DNA from 2 places in the Streptomyces sp. NBC_00122 genome. Region 1 is predicted to be linked to the other one. Evidence: riboswitches for the same ligand, from Rfam matches in the RefSeq annotation. Region 1 holds a riboswitch; the other holds the start of a gene.

The links. A riboswitch is a leader RNA that binds a small molecule or an ion and turns the genes downstream of it on or off. The one in region 1 is predicted to bind ZMP and ZTP.
Region 2: another riboswitch for ZMP and ZTP. It lies ahead of glyA (serine hydroxymethyltransferase); the one in region 1 lies ahead of OG737_RS26180 (bifunctional 5,10-methylenetetrahydrofolate dehydrogenase/5,10-methenyltetrahydrofolate cyclohydrolase).

What each region holds. Positions count from the first base shown of each region.
Region 1 is NZ_CP108191.1:5,665,828-5,673,182, reverse strand. It holds gene OG737_RS26185 (MAB_1171c family putative transporter) at 1-1,015, shown strand, start outside; gene OG737_RS26180 (bifunctional 5,10-methylenetetrahydrofolate dehydrogenase/5,10-methenyltetrahydrofolate cyclohydrolase) at 1,092-1,937, opposite strand; ZMP/ZTP riboswitch at 2,004-2,097, opposite strand; gene OG737_RS26175 (methyltransferase domain-containing protein) at 2,155-2,916, shown strand; gene OG737_RS26170 (RNA polymerase sigma factor) at 3,132-4,736, shown strand; gene OG737_RS26165 (DUF2201 family putative metallopeptidase) at 4,748-6,556, opposite strand; gene OG737_RS26160 (MoxR family ATPase) at 6,553-7,355, opposite strand, start outside.
Region 2 is NZ_CP108191.1:3,892,913-3,900,267, forward strand. It holds gene OG737_RS18550 (hypothetical protein) at 43-360, shown strand; gene OG737_RS18555 (glutathionylspermidine synthase family protein) at 369-1,571, shown strand; gene rocD (ornithine--oxo-acid transaminase) at 1,579-2,781, opposite strand; ZMP/ZTP riboswitch at 2,891-2,981, shown strand; gene glyA (serine hydroxymethyltransferase) at 3,016-4,281, shown strand; gene trpS (tryptophan--tRNA ligase) at 4,762-5,775, shown strand; gene OG737_RS18575 (2'-5' RNA ligase family protein) at 5,871-6,455, shown strand; gene OG737_RS18580 (YhjD/YihY/BrkB family envelope integrity protein) at 6,622-7,355, shown strand, end outside.

The DNA.
Region 1 (7,355 bases):
CGCCCCGCTCACGTTCCTGGCGTCACCGTCGACGATCTCCACGGTCAACCGGCTCACCGGCGTGGTCAACTTCTCCGCGCCGCTGGTGTTCGGCCTGATCACCGTCTTCTCGGGGACGTGCGTGGTGCTGGTCCTGCAGTGGCGCGGCGGCCCGCCCCGGGCCGTGCGGCGGGCCACCCGGCTGACGGCGGCCGTGTTCGGCGCGGTGACCGTGGCGATCGTCGTGCTGTTCGTGATCGGCGACGCGCCGGTGGAGCGGGTCCGGGACCTGGACACGTACTACGCCACGACGCCGTGGATCCGCGAGATGATCGTCTGCTTCCTGGTGGCCCACACCGTCGGGACCTCTGCGCTGACCGTGCTGTGCGGGAAGTGGGTGTGGCGCGCGGACCGCTCGCTGCGCCCGCTGCGCACCGGACTGGCGCTGATCGTGTGCGGCGGGCTGCTGGACCTGGCCTACCTCGCCGCGAAGTGGGCCTCGGTGGCGGCCCGCTGGGCCGGCCGGGACTGGGTGGCCTCCGCGGACGTGGCGCTGTCGCTGGTCTCCGGGGCGGCCCTGCTGATCGGTGCGGGGTTCATCGTGCCGCTGGTCGGCGGGTCGGCGGCCTGGCGGGACTTCACCCAGTACCGGCGGCTGTATCCGCTGTGGAAGGCACTGCGCGGAGCCGCGGCCGCGAGGGTACGGACCGTGCCGCTGGCCTGGTGGTCGCCGGTCGGGTCCCGCCTCATCCACCGTGAGTCCTTCATCGACGACGGCATCCTGGCGCTCGCCTCCCGGTTCGACCCCGCCGTGCGCGGCGCGGCGTACGAGGCGGCGCGCGGGCAGGGCATGAGCGAGACCCGGGCCGCCGTGGTCGCGGACGCGGCCGTGCTCGCCGTCGCCTGCCGGCGCGGGGCCGCCGGTACGGAGGGCGAGCACCCGTCCCCGTACCGGCTGGGCGGCAGCCCGCTGGGGGCCCTGGCCCGGGAGTTCCGCACCTCCCCCATCGTCGCCGCGGCCCGCGAGACGGCCTAAGCGAGGCCTAAGCGGAAACACAGCGCCCCGGGCCCGAGGGCCCGGGGCGTTCGCCGGCCGGCTGCGGGGCCGCGGCTCAGAGCTCCGCGAGGTCCAGCCCGGCCTGCGCGGCGGCGGCCTGGACGGTCTGCTCCAGCAGGACGGCGATGGTCATCGGGCCGACCCCGCCCGGTACCGGGGTGATCAGGGAGGCGCGGGCGGCGGCCGACTCGAAGTGGACGTCGCCGACGTTGCCCTCGTTGTACCCGGCGTCCAGGACCACGGCGCCCGGCTTGATGTCCTCGCCCCGGATGAATTCGGCCTTGCCGACGGCGGCGACCAGCACGTCCGCCTGGCGCACGATCGAGGGGAGGTCCTGGGTGCGGGAGTGGCAGTAGGTGACGGTGGCGTTCTGCTCCAGCAGCAGCATCCCGGCCGGCTTGCCCAGGATCGCGCTGCGGCCGACGACCACGGCGTGCTTCCCGGTGAGGTCCACGTCGTAGGCGGCGAGGAGGCGCATGATGCCGCCGGGTGTGCAGGAGACGAAGCCCGGCAGCCCGAAGCCCATGGCGGCGAAGGAGTGCATGGTGACGCCGTCGACGTCCTTGCCGGGCGCGATGGCCTCGAAGGCGGCGCGCTCGTCGATGTGGTGCGGGACGGGGTGCTGGAGCAGGATGCCGCTGATCTCGGGGTCCTCGGAGAGCGCGGTGAGCGTGGCCACCAGCTCCTCGGTGGTGGTCTCGGCCGGCAGCTCCACGTGGCGGGAGGTGATCCCGGCCTTGGCGCAACGGTTCTGCTTCATGCGTACGTACGTGACGGAGGCGGGGTCCTCACCGACCAGCACGGTCGCGAGACAGGGCGCGGTACCGGTGCGCTCGGTGATCTTCGCCGCGTAGGCGGCGGTCTGCTCCGAGATGCGGCGGGCGAGGGCCGTGCCGTCCATCAGCTGGGCAGAGGCGGTGGCAGTCTGGGCGGTCGTCACGGGGTCTCCTGAACGTCGCTGCGGATCGCGGTTCGCCCAGGCGCGCGGCAGTCGACGTACGGACGTACGCCGGGCCGCTCCCCGGTGGTGATCCACCCGAACGCCAGTCACGGCCCGCCGTCCACTGTAGTCGACATATCCGGTGGATAGCCGTGGCCCGACCTGGGACGATCAAGACATGACGCGTACTTTCGACCATCTCGTCGCCGAGGCCGAATCCGTCTCCGTGGACGGCTGGGACTTCTCCTGGCTCGACGGCCGCGCCACCGAGCAGCGCCCCTCCTGGGGCTACCAGCGGCTGCTGGGAGAGCGTCTGGCCCGCGTCCGGTCCGCCCTCGACATCCAGACCGGCGGCGGCGAGGTCCTCGCCGGATCCGGCCCCCTGCCCCCGCTGACGGCGGCTACCGAGTCCTGGCCGCCCAACATCGCGAAGGCGACCCGGCTGCTGCACCCGCTCGGCGCGGTGGTGGTCGCCGACGCCGACGAGCCGCCGCTGCCCTTCGGCGACGAGGCCTTCGAGCTGGTCACGAGCCGCCACCCGGTGACCATCTGGTGGGACGAGATCGCGCGGGTCCTGCGGCCCGGCGGCACCTACCTGTCCCAGCAGGTCGGTCCGGCGAGCGTCTTCGAGCTGGTCGAGTACTTCCTCGGGCCCCAGCCGGAGGAGGTCCGGCGCGGCCGGCACCCCGACGACGCCGTGGCGGACGCCACGAAGGCCGGCCTCGAAGTCGTCGATCTGCGCTCCGAGCGACTGCGTACGGAGTTCCATGACATCGGAGCCGTGATCTACTTTCTACGGAAGGTGATCTGGATGGTGCCCGGCTTCACGGTCGGGCAGTACCGGGACAGGTTGCGCGAGCTGCACGAACGGATCGAACGCGAAGGCCCGTTCGTCGCGCACACCGCCCGCTTCCTCATCGAAGCCCGCAAAAAGGGGTGACGGAGAGGGCGGACGGATTCCCGCCGGATCGGTTGCGCGGCCACAGCGTGGCGCAGGTCACTCAATTCAGCGCGTAACGAATCGACTCGGGCATGCGATGAACCGACAGGCGTCCTCGCGCGGCCCCGGAATACAGACCCCCCTCGGGTCTGTTTCCCGAGTTCGCGCGATGATGTCCCGCCCACCCCTTATCTGTTCGCAACGAGAGGCTCCTTGTGTCGCTCAGCCCGTCCCGTACGTTCCCTCCGGAGATCGCCGAATCGGAGGCCCTCGTCGCGCTCGTCGAGCGCGGCCGCGAGCAGGGTCACATCAACGGTGACGACGTGCGCCAGGCCTTCGAGGCCGGCCGCATCCCGGTGGACCAGTGGAAGCGGGTCCTGCGCAGCCTGAACCAGGTCCTGGACGAGGAGGGTGTCGCCCTCCACGTCAGCGCGGCCCCCGCCACCAAGACTGCCGCCAAGAAGCCCCGCAAGGCAGCCGCCGCCCCGGCCCGCACGGTGGCCAAGAAGGCAACCACCCCGCCGCGCCCCATCGGCGCGCGCAAGACGTCTGCCACCAGCACGGCCACCAGCGCGGCCACCGCCACCGCCGCGGCGATATCCGCTCCGTCGGCATCCGCCATCGAGGACGAGGCGACGGCCGGGGCCGCCGCCGAGCCGAAGAAGCGGACGGTCAAGAAGACCGCGACCGCCGCGAAGAAGACCGCCACCAAGAAGACGGCGGCGAAGAAGACCAGCGCCAAGGACGCCGACGAGGGCGAGACCCCCGCGGTGGAGGGTGAGGACTGGGCAGCCGAGGACCTCGCCGACGAGGCCGAGGAAGAGGCCCCCAAGGCCGCCGGCACCCAGGGCTTCGTCCTGTCCGACGACGACGAGGACGACGCTCCGGCGCAGACGGTCATGGTGGCCGGCGCCACCGCCGACCCCGTCAAGGACTACCTCAAGCTCATCGGCAAGGTGCCGCTCCTCAACGCCGAGCAGGAGGTCGAGCTCGCCAAGCGCATCGAGGCGGGCCTGTTCTCCGAGTACAAGCTCGAAGAGGAGGAGGACCACAAGCCCGCCTTCAAGCGCGAGCTGGAGATCCTGGTCGAGGACGGCCGCCGCGCGAAGAACCACCTGCTGGAGGCCAACCTCCGCCTCGTGGTCTCCCTCGCCAAGCGCTACACCGGCCGCGGCATGCTCTTCCTGGACCTGATCCAGGAGGGCAACGTCGGCCTGATCCGCGCCGTGGAGAAGTTCGACTACACCAAGGGCTTCAAGTTCTCCACGTATGCGACCTGGTGGATCCGGCAGGCGATCACGCGTGCCATGGCCGACCAGTCGCGCACCATCCGCATCCCCGTGCACATGGTCGAGATCATCAACAAGCTCGCCCGCGTGCAGCGCCAGATGCTCCAGGACCTGGGCCGCGAGCCCACCCCGGAGGAGCTGGGCAAGGAACTCGACATGACCCCCGAGAAGGTCATCGAGGTCCAGAAGTACGGCCGCGAGCCGATCTCCCTGCACACCCCGCTGGGTGAGGAGGGCGACAGCGAGTTCGGTGACCTCATCGAGGACTCCGAGGCGGTCGTGCCGGCCGACGCGGTCTCCTTCACCTTCCTCCAGGAGCAGCTCCAGTCCATCCTGGGCACGCTCTCCGAGCGCGAGGCGGGCGTGGTCTCCATGCGCTACGGCCTCAACGACGGCCAGCCCAAGACGCTGGACGAGATCGGCCGCGTGTACGGGGTCACCCGTGAGCGCATCCGCCAGATCGAGTCCAAGACCATGTCGAAGCTGCGCCACCCGTCGCGTTCGCAGGTGCTGCGCGACTACCTCGACTAGGCCCGCGGCCTTCAGGCCAGTCGGAAGACGGGCCCCTTGGGTGTGAACGGCAGGGAGGCACCCTGCGGAACCAGATAGGCGTGCTCACGCCGGATCCGCAGGGTGTCGCACCATCCGTCCGTGATCACCAGCACCGGGGCCCCGGGCGGGAAGTCCTCCGCCCGCTGCAGCAGGTCGATGCCCGGCTGCAGCACGGTCCCGCCCCGCCCGCGTACCCGGACCCGGCCCGCGATCTCGGTCGGGGGCAGATAGCCCGCGTCGTACGGCGCCGCGTCGCAGAACACGACGCGTGCCGCCGGTACGTCGCGGGCTTCCGCGTACGAGGCGATCGCGCCCAGCGCCTTGCCGAGCAGGGCGGCGTTCATCGACCCCGAGGTGTCGAGCACCACACCGAAGGTGCAGCGGGCCACCTCCTCGGGCGGGAAGTGCCGGCCCGCGCGCGGGATGTCCGGGGTGGAGGCCTGGCGGCGTGCCGGGCGCGCGTAGCTCCGTACGGGCGCGGGGCGCGGCACGTACTCGTCGAACCAGCGGGCCAGTTTCGCGTCCCAGGGCACGGGAGGATGGGCCAGCGCCCGGATCTCCTGGATCAGCCCGGCGGGCAGCAGCCCCCGCCGCCCCGCCTCGTGCAGGTCGAAGCCCTGGACGAGGCCGCGCCGGTAGAAGTCGTCCAGATCCGTGTACGGGCAGCTCCCCGGGTGGGGCAGCGGCTCGCCCAGGATGTCCCCGAGGCCTTTGCCGCGCAGGGTCGCGAGGCGGCGCATCCGGCGCGGGTCGGTGGCGATCCGGTCGTAGACCTCCTCCACGGACAGGTCCCGCAGCGCGGGGTCGTGGAGCAGTCCCGCGGGCATCTCGCCGACGCCCATCTCCACGAGCCAGCCGTTGACCACGTAGTCGGCGGCCACGTTGTGCAGGTACGGGTCGCGGGCGCCGCGGCGCTCGCCGTGGCGCAGGGCGGCGTGGAGCATCTCGTGGGCCAGGATGAACCGCCATTCGCCGTCGGTGAAGGTGCGCAGCGGGTTGACGTAGATCTCGCCGGAGCTCGCGCTGACCGCGGCGATGGCGATGCCCTGGGAGCGGGCCAGCTCGGCGTCGGCGACGATCTTGAGGCCGGCGGCGAGGCCGCCGAGCAGCGGGTACGAGGAGACGAACCAGTTCAGGGCCAGGTCCCAGGGCTGCTGGCGGGTCCGTTCGCCGGTGACCCGGTCGCGGCGGCCGCCGGCCACGTCCATCGCGGCGGAGACGCTGCGGGTCAGGGCGTGCGCGAAAGCGGCCTCCCAGTCGGGGGCGGTGGTGTTCCAGCGGCGCCAGGTGACCAGGACCTGGTCGGGGTGGTCGCCGGCGGTGCCGCACTGCGCGTAGGCGGCCGGGATGCCGTCGCGGCGCCAGCGGGCGGCGAGCAGGTCCTCGTCCCCGCCGGGGTATTCGGCGGGGAGGTGGTCGGGGGCCCGGCCTGTCGGAACGGTGAGCAGGAAGCGGTTGACCACCGCGCAGCGGGCGGCGAGGTCGAAGCGGTCGGGCTGCGGGCGGTCCTCGTCCTTGCTCGCGGGGACGTGGCCGAAGCCGAGGTGGAGCAGGGCGTGGGCAAGGGTCCAGGCCCAGTCCCGGGGGTCGGCTCGCCGGGTCGGATGGACGTGGACGGTGCCGTTGGAGTCCACCGCGGCCAGTCCCCCGGCCGGGGTAGCCGCGCATTTGGCCTGGCGGCAGACGGCGGCGTCGACGGCGGCGAGGGCCGGGTTCCGCTTGACCAGGGCGAGGCCCTCCGCGAAGGCCTCGGTGGCGGGATCGGGCTTGGCGTCCTTGCCGCGCGGGGTCCGGCTCACCGGCGGGCCTCGACCAGGCGGGGCATGTCGCGGGCGGCCTCGACCAGGAACCAGGCGGGCAGCACGGGCAGGCCGTCGGCGTCGTCGGCGATGACGGTCTGGGCGACCTCGACGGAGATCTCGGCGAGCTGGACGAGGAGCGATTTGGCGCGGTAGGCGGTCTGCCGGACAGCGGGCGAGACGTGTTCGCGCTGCGCGGGGAGTTCTTTGACCAGACGGCCCCGGAAGGCCTCGGCCAGGTAGTACAGCAGGTCCCGGTCCTCCATGCGGCGCGGCCAGCTCGCGTCACCCTTCATGATCGCCTCAATGCCGAAGGTGTGGCGGACGATCTTGGCGTAGCCGCAGAAGGAGACGGCGTGGGCGGGGGTGAGGGTGCCGTGCGCCACGACCTTCAGCGTCTGCTCGTCCAGGCCGGTCCCGAAGGAGTGCAGGGCGTCGGAGAGCATGTGCCAGGAGCGGGGCGTGGAGAACGCCTCCTCCGTCTTGGGCGGCTGCGACCACAGGTGGTCGGGGCGGTCGGTGAGGTAGTCCGTGACCCAGGGGTGGATGCCGTTCTCGCCGGCCCAGACCAGCCAGTCCCGCGCGGACGCCTGGAGGTGGACGTGGGTGAGGCGATTGACGAGGGCGGAGGCGATGGGCCGGGCGAGCGCGTTGTCCGTGGCGCGGTTGCCCGCGCCGATGACGATGGAGCCCGCGGGGAGCTCGTAGGAGCCGATCCGGCGGTCCAGGATCAGCGAGTAGAAGGCCTTCTGGACGTCCGGGGACGCGGCGTTGAGCTCGTCGAGGAAAAGGCAGTACG
Region 2 (7,355 bases), 1.8 Mb from region 1:
GCTCTAGTCTGTCGGGAGCACGCCATCAGGGGAGCAGCAGACATGGACAGCAGCAGTAGTAGTACCAACCAGCGCCGGATGCGCTCCGGCGCCGTCGTCCTCGGCGGCATGGGCCTGCTCGCGGCCACGCTCGTGGCCTGCGGCAACAGCAACGAGCCGGACCGGCGCTGCGTCGACCGGACCACGCTGGACAAGCTGGACGACAAGCACTGCAAGGGCAGCAGTAGCAGCAGCCGCGGCACGTACTACTACGGCGGTTCCGTCCGCAACGGCAAGGTCTCCGGCGGCAGCTTCGACAAGTCCGCCGTCACCCGCGGCGGCATCGGCGGGCACAGCAGCTCCGGCTCCAGCGGCGGCTGAGCGCACCCGTGGAGCGGCACACCATCGAGCCCCGCCCCGACTGGCAGAAGACCGTCGAGGAGCAGGGGCTGATCTACCCCCTCACCCGGTACCCCGACGACTCCCTGCGCCCCTACTGGGACGAGAGCGCCTACTACTCCTTCTCCCTTCCCGAGGTCGAGGCGCTGGAGGACGTCGTCGAGGAACTGCACGCCATGTGCCTGGCCGCGGCCGCGCACATCGTCGAGCACGACCGCTTCGCCGACCTCGGCATCACCGACCCGGAGCTCGCCGCGCTGATCGCCGAGTCCTGGCGCCGCCGCGCCGAACAGCCCTCCCTCTACGGCCGTTTCGACCTGCGCTACGACGGCACCGGCAGCCCGGCCAAGATGCTGGAGTACAACGCCGACACCCCCACCTCCCTCGTGGAGGCGGCCAGTCCGCAGTGGTTCTGGATGGAGGCGCGCTTCCCGGGCGCCGACCAGTGGAACTCCCTGCACGAGCGCCTCGTCGACGCCTGGCGCCGGCAGGCCGAGCTGCTTCCGCCCGGCCCCCTGCACTTCGCGCACTCCGAGACCGACGAGCTCGGCGAGGACCTGATGACGGTCGCCTACCTCAAGGAGACCGCGGAGCAGGCCGGCCTGGACACCCAGGCCCTGTCCGTGGAGCAGATCGGCTGGGACAGCCTGTCCGGCCGGTTCGTGGACGAGAAGCTCCGCTTCATCCGCTCCTGCTTCAAGCTCTACCCGTGGGAGTGGCTGGCCACCGACGAGTTCGGCCCCCAGGTCCTCGGCACGTACGACCACGGCGGCGGCTCCGGCACCACCTGCTGGATCGAGCCGCTGTGGAAGATGCTGCTGTCCAACAAGGCGCTGCTGGCGATCCTGTGGGAGCTCTTCCCGGAGCACCCGAACCTGCTGCCCGCCTACCTCGACGGCCCGCGCGAGCTGGCGGAGCCCGGCGCCGGGGGCTACGTGGCCAAGCCGCTGCTGGGCCGCGAGGGCGCCGGGGTCACCCTCCACCCGGCGGACGGCACCGGCGAGCCGTTCACGCCGGAGGAGGGGGAGCGGTACTGCTTCCAGGCCCTGGCCCCGCTGCCCGACTTCGACGGCAACCGGGTGGTGCTCGGCGCGTGGGTCGTCGAGGACGAGGCGGCGGGGCTCGGCATCCGCGAATCGGCGGGGCCGGTCACGGACGAGTACGCCCGCTTCCTGCCCCACGTGATCCTGTAGCGAAGGGTCAGGCGAGGAGGGACCTGAGCTGGTCCAGGCCCCAGTCCAGGTCCTCCTTGCTGATCACCAGCGGCGGGGCGATCCGGATCGTGGACCCGTGGGTGTCCTTCACCAGGACGCCCAGCTCCATCAGCTTCTCGGAGATCTCCCGTCCGGTCCCGCGCGACGGCTCGATGTCCACGCCCGCCCACAGCCCCCGCCCGCGTACGGCGGTCACCGCGCCCGTGCCGACCAGCAGGTTCAGCTCCCGGTGCAGGTGGTCGCCCAGCTCGGTGGCGCGCTGCTGGTACTCGCCCGTCCTGAGCATCGCCACGACCTCCAGGCCGACGGCGCACGCGAGCGGGTTCCCGCCGAAGGTGGAGCCGTGCTCGCCCGGCCGGAACACCCCGAGCACGTCCCGGTCGGCGACGACGGCCGAGACCGGCACCACTCCGCCGCCGAGCGCCTTGCCGAGGACGTACATGTCGGGGACGACGCCCTCGTGGTCGCACGCGAAGGTCCTGCCGGTCCGGCCCAGCCCCGACTGGATCTCGTCCGCCATGAAGAGGACGTTCCGCTCGCGCGTCAGCTCCCGTACGCCCTTCAGGTATCCGGTGGGCGGCACCAGCACCCCCGCCTCGCCCTGGATCGGCTCCAGCAGGACGGCGACGGTGTGCGCGGTGACCGCCGACTCCAGCGCGGTCAGGTCGCCGTACGGGACGATCTCGAAGCCGGGGGTGTACGGGCCGTAGTGGTCGCGCGCCTCGTGGTCCGTGGAGAAGGAGACGATCGTCGTCGTCCGGCCGTGGAAGTTGTTCGCCGCGACCACGATCTTCGCGTGCCCGTCCGGCACGCCCTTGACCTCGTAGCCCCACTTGCGCGCGGTCTTCACGGCCGTCTCCACGGCCTCCGCGCCCGTGTTCATGGGCAGCACCATCTCCTTGCCGCACAGCGCGGCGAGCTCGGTGCAGAAGTCGGCGAAGCGGTCGTGGTGGAAGGCGCGCGAGGTCAGCGTGACCCGGTCCAGCTGCGCGCGGGCGGCGTCGAGCAGACGGGGGTTGCCGTGCCCGAAGTTGAGCGCCGAGTAGCCGGCGAGCATGTCGAGGTACCGGCGGCCCTCCACGTCGGTCATCCACGCGCCTTCCGCGGTGGCGACGACCACGGGCAGCGGGTGGTAGTTGTGCGCACTGTGCGCTTCGGCGGAGCGGATGGCATCAGCAGTTGTCGACACGGGGTCTCCGATCGTCCGTCAGGCCGGTGACGAGGGTGGCGTCACTTTCCATCCTCGCTCGCACAGCGGACGGAGAAACCTTTCTTGTGGCGCGCCCGCTAAGGTGGCCGGTACGCACGGCGACTGGCGTACGGAGAACCAACTCCGGGGGAGCCGTGCGCGCTCGTCCGCATACAGGGCCGCTCGCCTGGGCCTCGCGGGGTACCGATCACATCGACCCCGGAGGAGCCCGCCATGTCCGCGAGCCGCCATCCCGCCCTTTCCGCGACCGACCCCGAACTGGCGTCCTTCGTCGCGGCGGAGGAAACGCTCCAGGCGCAGACCCTGCGTCTGATCCCCAGCGAGAACTACGTGTCCGCGGCCGTGCTCGAAGCCTCCGGCACGGTGCTGCAGAACAAGTACAGCGAGGGCTACCCGGGCCGCCGCTACTACGAGGGCCAGCAGAACATCGACCGCGTCGAGGCCCTCGCCGTCGAGCGGGCCAAGGGCCTGTTCGGCGTGGACCACGCCAACGTCCAGCCGTACTCCGGCTCCCCGGCGAACCTGGCCGTCTACCTCGCCTTCGCGAAGCCGGGCGACACGGTGATGGGCATGGCGCTGCCGATGGGCGGGCACCTGACCCACGGCTGGGGCGTCTCGGCGACGGGGTCGTGGTTCCGGGGCGTGCAGTACGGCGTCCGTGCGGACACCGGGCTCATCGACTACGACGCGGTGCGCGACCTGGCCCTGGCGGAACGCCCCAAGGTGATCTTCTGCGGCGGCACCGCGCTGCCGCGCACGATCGACTTCGCGGCGTTCGCGTCGATCGCGCAGGAGGCGGGCTCGGTCCTCGTCGCCGACGTGGCGCACATCGCGGGCCTGATCGCGGGCGGGGCGCACCCGTCCCCGGCGGGGCACGTGGACGTGATCTCCACGACCACGCACAAGACGCTGCGCGGTCCGCGCGGCGCGATGCTGATGTGCCGCGAGGAGCACGCGAAGGCCATCGACAAGGCCGTCTTCCCGGGCCTCCAGGGCGGGCCGCACAACCAGACGACGGCCGGTATCGCGGTGGCGCTGCACGAGGCGGCGCAGCCGTCGTTCGTCTCGTACGCCCACGCGGTCGTCGCCAACGCGAAGGCGCTGGCGGCTGCGCTGCTGGAGCGGGGCTTCGACCTCGTCTCGGGCGGTACGGACAACCACCTGATCCTGATCGACCTGACGGGCAAGGACGTCCCGGGCAAGGTCGCGGCGAAGGCCCTGGACCGGGCGGGGATCGTGGTGAACTACAACACGGTGCCGTTCGACCCCCGCAAGCCGTTCGACCCGTCGGGCATCCGGATCGGCACCCCGTCCCTGACGTCGCGGGGGCTCGGGGCCCTGCACATGCCGCTGGTGGCGGACTGGATCTCGCGCTCGGTCGACGCCGCCGCCAAGTCCGACGAGGTGGCGCTGGCCGCCGTCCGCGCGGAGGTCACCGCCCTGATGTCCGCCTTCCCGGCCCCGGGCCTCCCCCTGTAACCCCCACGGCCCCGCCCGGGCCGCCGCCCCGGCCCCCCGCGCCTCAAACGCCGGCGGGGCTGGATCGTGCCCGGCAGGGCTGGATATGCCGCGGCAGCGGCTTGGAAGTGCGCGCGGCGCAACCCCGCGCCCAGCCTGGGCTGGATTGCCCGCAGGGCAATCCAGCCCAGCCCGGCGTTCGAAGGCGTACCCGCGCCGAAGGCGCCGGGTCCGGGGCGGAGCCCAGCCCGGCCCCGCCGGCGTTCGAGGCGCAGTCGGGCGGAGCCCGGAGAGCCCCGCGCAGCGGCACCGCCCAGCCCCGCCGGCGTTCGAGGCGCGGGTTCGGGCGGCGGCGGAAATCGGTCGTTCGGCCGGGGCAAGATCCGGCCGGGCCGCTACCGGCCGGTACCCGTGCGCGGCACCGGCGCGACCGGTCGCGACCCGGAAGGTTCCGGCCAGCGGAGGGCCCGAGCCCGCCCCCGCACCTGAGAGAATGAAGCCATGGCTTCTGATCGTCCTCGCGCGCTCTCCGGCATCCAGCCCACCTCCGGTTCGTTCCACCTCGGGAACTACCTCGGAGCCATCCGCCAGTACGTCGCCCTGCAGGAGACGCACGACGCGTTCTACATGGTCGTCGACCTGCACGCGATCACCATGCCGCAGGATCCGAAGGATCTGCGCGCGAACACCCGCCTCTCCGCCGCGCAGCTGCTGGCCGCCGGCCTGGACCCCGAGCGCTGCACGCTCTTCATCCAGAGCCACGTGCCCGAGCACGCGCAGCTCGGCTGGGTCATGAACTGCATCACCGGCTTCGGCGAGGCCAGCCGGATGACCCAGTTCAAGGACAAGTCCGCCAAGGGCGGCGTCAACAACGCCACCGTCGGACTGTTCACGTACCCGATCCTCCAGGTCGCCGACATCCTGCTCTACCAGGCGAACGCGGTCCCCGTCGGCGAGGACCAGCGCCAGCACATCGAGCTGACCCGCGACCTGGCCGAGCGCTTCAACCAGCGCTTCGGGCAGACCTTCACCCTCCCCGCCGCGCACATCGTCAAGGAGGTCGCGAAGATCTACGACCTCCAGGACCCTGCGATCAAGATGTCGAAGTCCGCGTCGTCCCCCAAGGGCCTGATCAACCTCCTCGACGAGCCCAAGGTCACCGCGAAGAAGATCAAGAGCGCGGTCACCGACACCGAGGCCGAGGTCCGCTTCGACTCCGAGAAGAAGCCCGGCGTCAGCAACCTGCTCACGATCTACTCCACCCTCACGGGCGAGACGATCGCCGCCCTGGAGGAGAAGTACGAGGGCAAGGGCTACGGCGCGCTGAAGACCGACCTGGCCGACGTGATGGTCGATTTCGTCACACCGTTCAAGCAGCGCACCCAGGAATACCTGGACGACCCGGAGACGCTGGACTCCATCCTGGCCAAGGGCGCGGAGAAGGCCCGCGCCGTCGCCGCCGAAACCCTGGCACAGGCGTACGACCACCTCGGTTTCCTGCCCGCGAAGCACTGACTCGGGATCGAACGAAAGACGGCCCTGGCGATACCGGGGGTGCTGCCCGCACACTGGGTCGGCAGCGTCCATCCAGACAAGCGGAGGAGAGATACGTGGGGACCGTAACGCTCGGCGTTTCGATCGCGGTCCCGGAGCCGTACGGCAGCCAGCTCCAGGAGCTGCGCGCAGGCTTCGGGGACGTTGCCGCGCACGGCATCCCCACGCATGTCACCCTCGTCCCGCCCACCGAGGTGGAGGCGGACCGGCTGCCGGAGATCCGCGCCCACCTGTCCGAGGTGGCGGCCGCCTTCCGCGGCTTCACGATGCGGCTGGGCGGGACGGGAACCTTCCGTCCCCTCTCGCCGGTCGTCTTCGTCAAGATCGTCGAGGGTGTCGTGGGCTGCACCCGCCTCCAGGACACGGTCCGCGCCCCCGACGGGCCGCTCAGCCGTGAGCTGGCCTTCCCGTACCACCCCCACGTCACGGTCGCCCACGGGATCTCCGAGGAGGCGATGGACCTGGCGTTCACGGGCCTCGCCGAGTACGCCGCGACGTGGGTCTGCGAGGGCTTCGCGCTCTACGAGCAGGGCTCGGACGGGGTCTGGCGCAAGCTGCGCGAATACCCTTTCGGGACGGGCCCGACCGGGGTCCCGGCGCAGCCCGGCTCACCCACGGACGAGACCGTGCGCCGCTCCTGACGGAGCGGCCGCAGGGCCTGGCGGGTGCGGAACCTGAGCCTGCGCAGGACCAGGGTGTGGAACGGACGGACCGCCCGGGGGACATCGCGAAAAGTCACAGTCGACGACCGTAGCCCCAGAACGGGACAATCCAGGCTATTTCCGGCAGTTCAATTACGGTGACTTCATGGACTGGCTGACGAAACTCCCGGTGATCGGCCCGCTGGCGGCCCGCCTGATGCGGACGCACGCCTGGCGTTCCTACCAACGGCTCGACCGCGTCCACTGGACCAGGCTCGCCGCGGCGATCACCTTCATCAGCTTCCTCGCGCTCTTTCCGCTGATCGCCGTGGCCGCCGCCGTCGGCGCGGCCCTCCTCAGCCAGGAGCAGCTCGACCGGCTCCAGAAAAACCTCGCCGAACAGGTCCCCGGCATCTCCGACCAGCTCGACATCAACACGCTCGTCGACAACGCGGCCACGATCGGTCTCGTCGCCGGCGCCCTGCTGCTCTTCACCGGCATCGGCTGGGTGGGTTCGATGCGGGACTGCCTGCGCGCGGTGTGGGAGAAGGACGACGAGGACGAGGGGAACCCGATCGTCCGCAAGGGCAAGGACGGGCTGGTGCTGCTCGGCCTCGGCGCCGCGGCCCTGGCCTCCGCCGCCGCCTCGATCATCGGCTCCAGCGCCGTCGGGAAATCCGCCGAGTGGCTGCACATCCCGCGCGAGGGCGCGGGCGGCGTGCTGCTGCGCGCGGGCGTCTTCCTCGTCGGCGTCGCGGCCGCGTTCCTGCTGCTGCTCTACCTCCTGACCCTGCTCCCGGGCGTCGAACCGCCGCGCGGCCGCCTGATCCAGGCGGCCCTCATCGGCGCGGCGGGCTTCGAGCTGCTGAAGCTCCTGCTCGGCGGCTACATGCGGGAGGT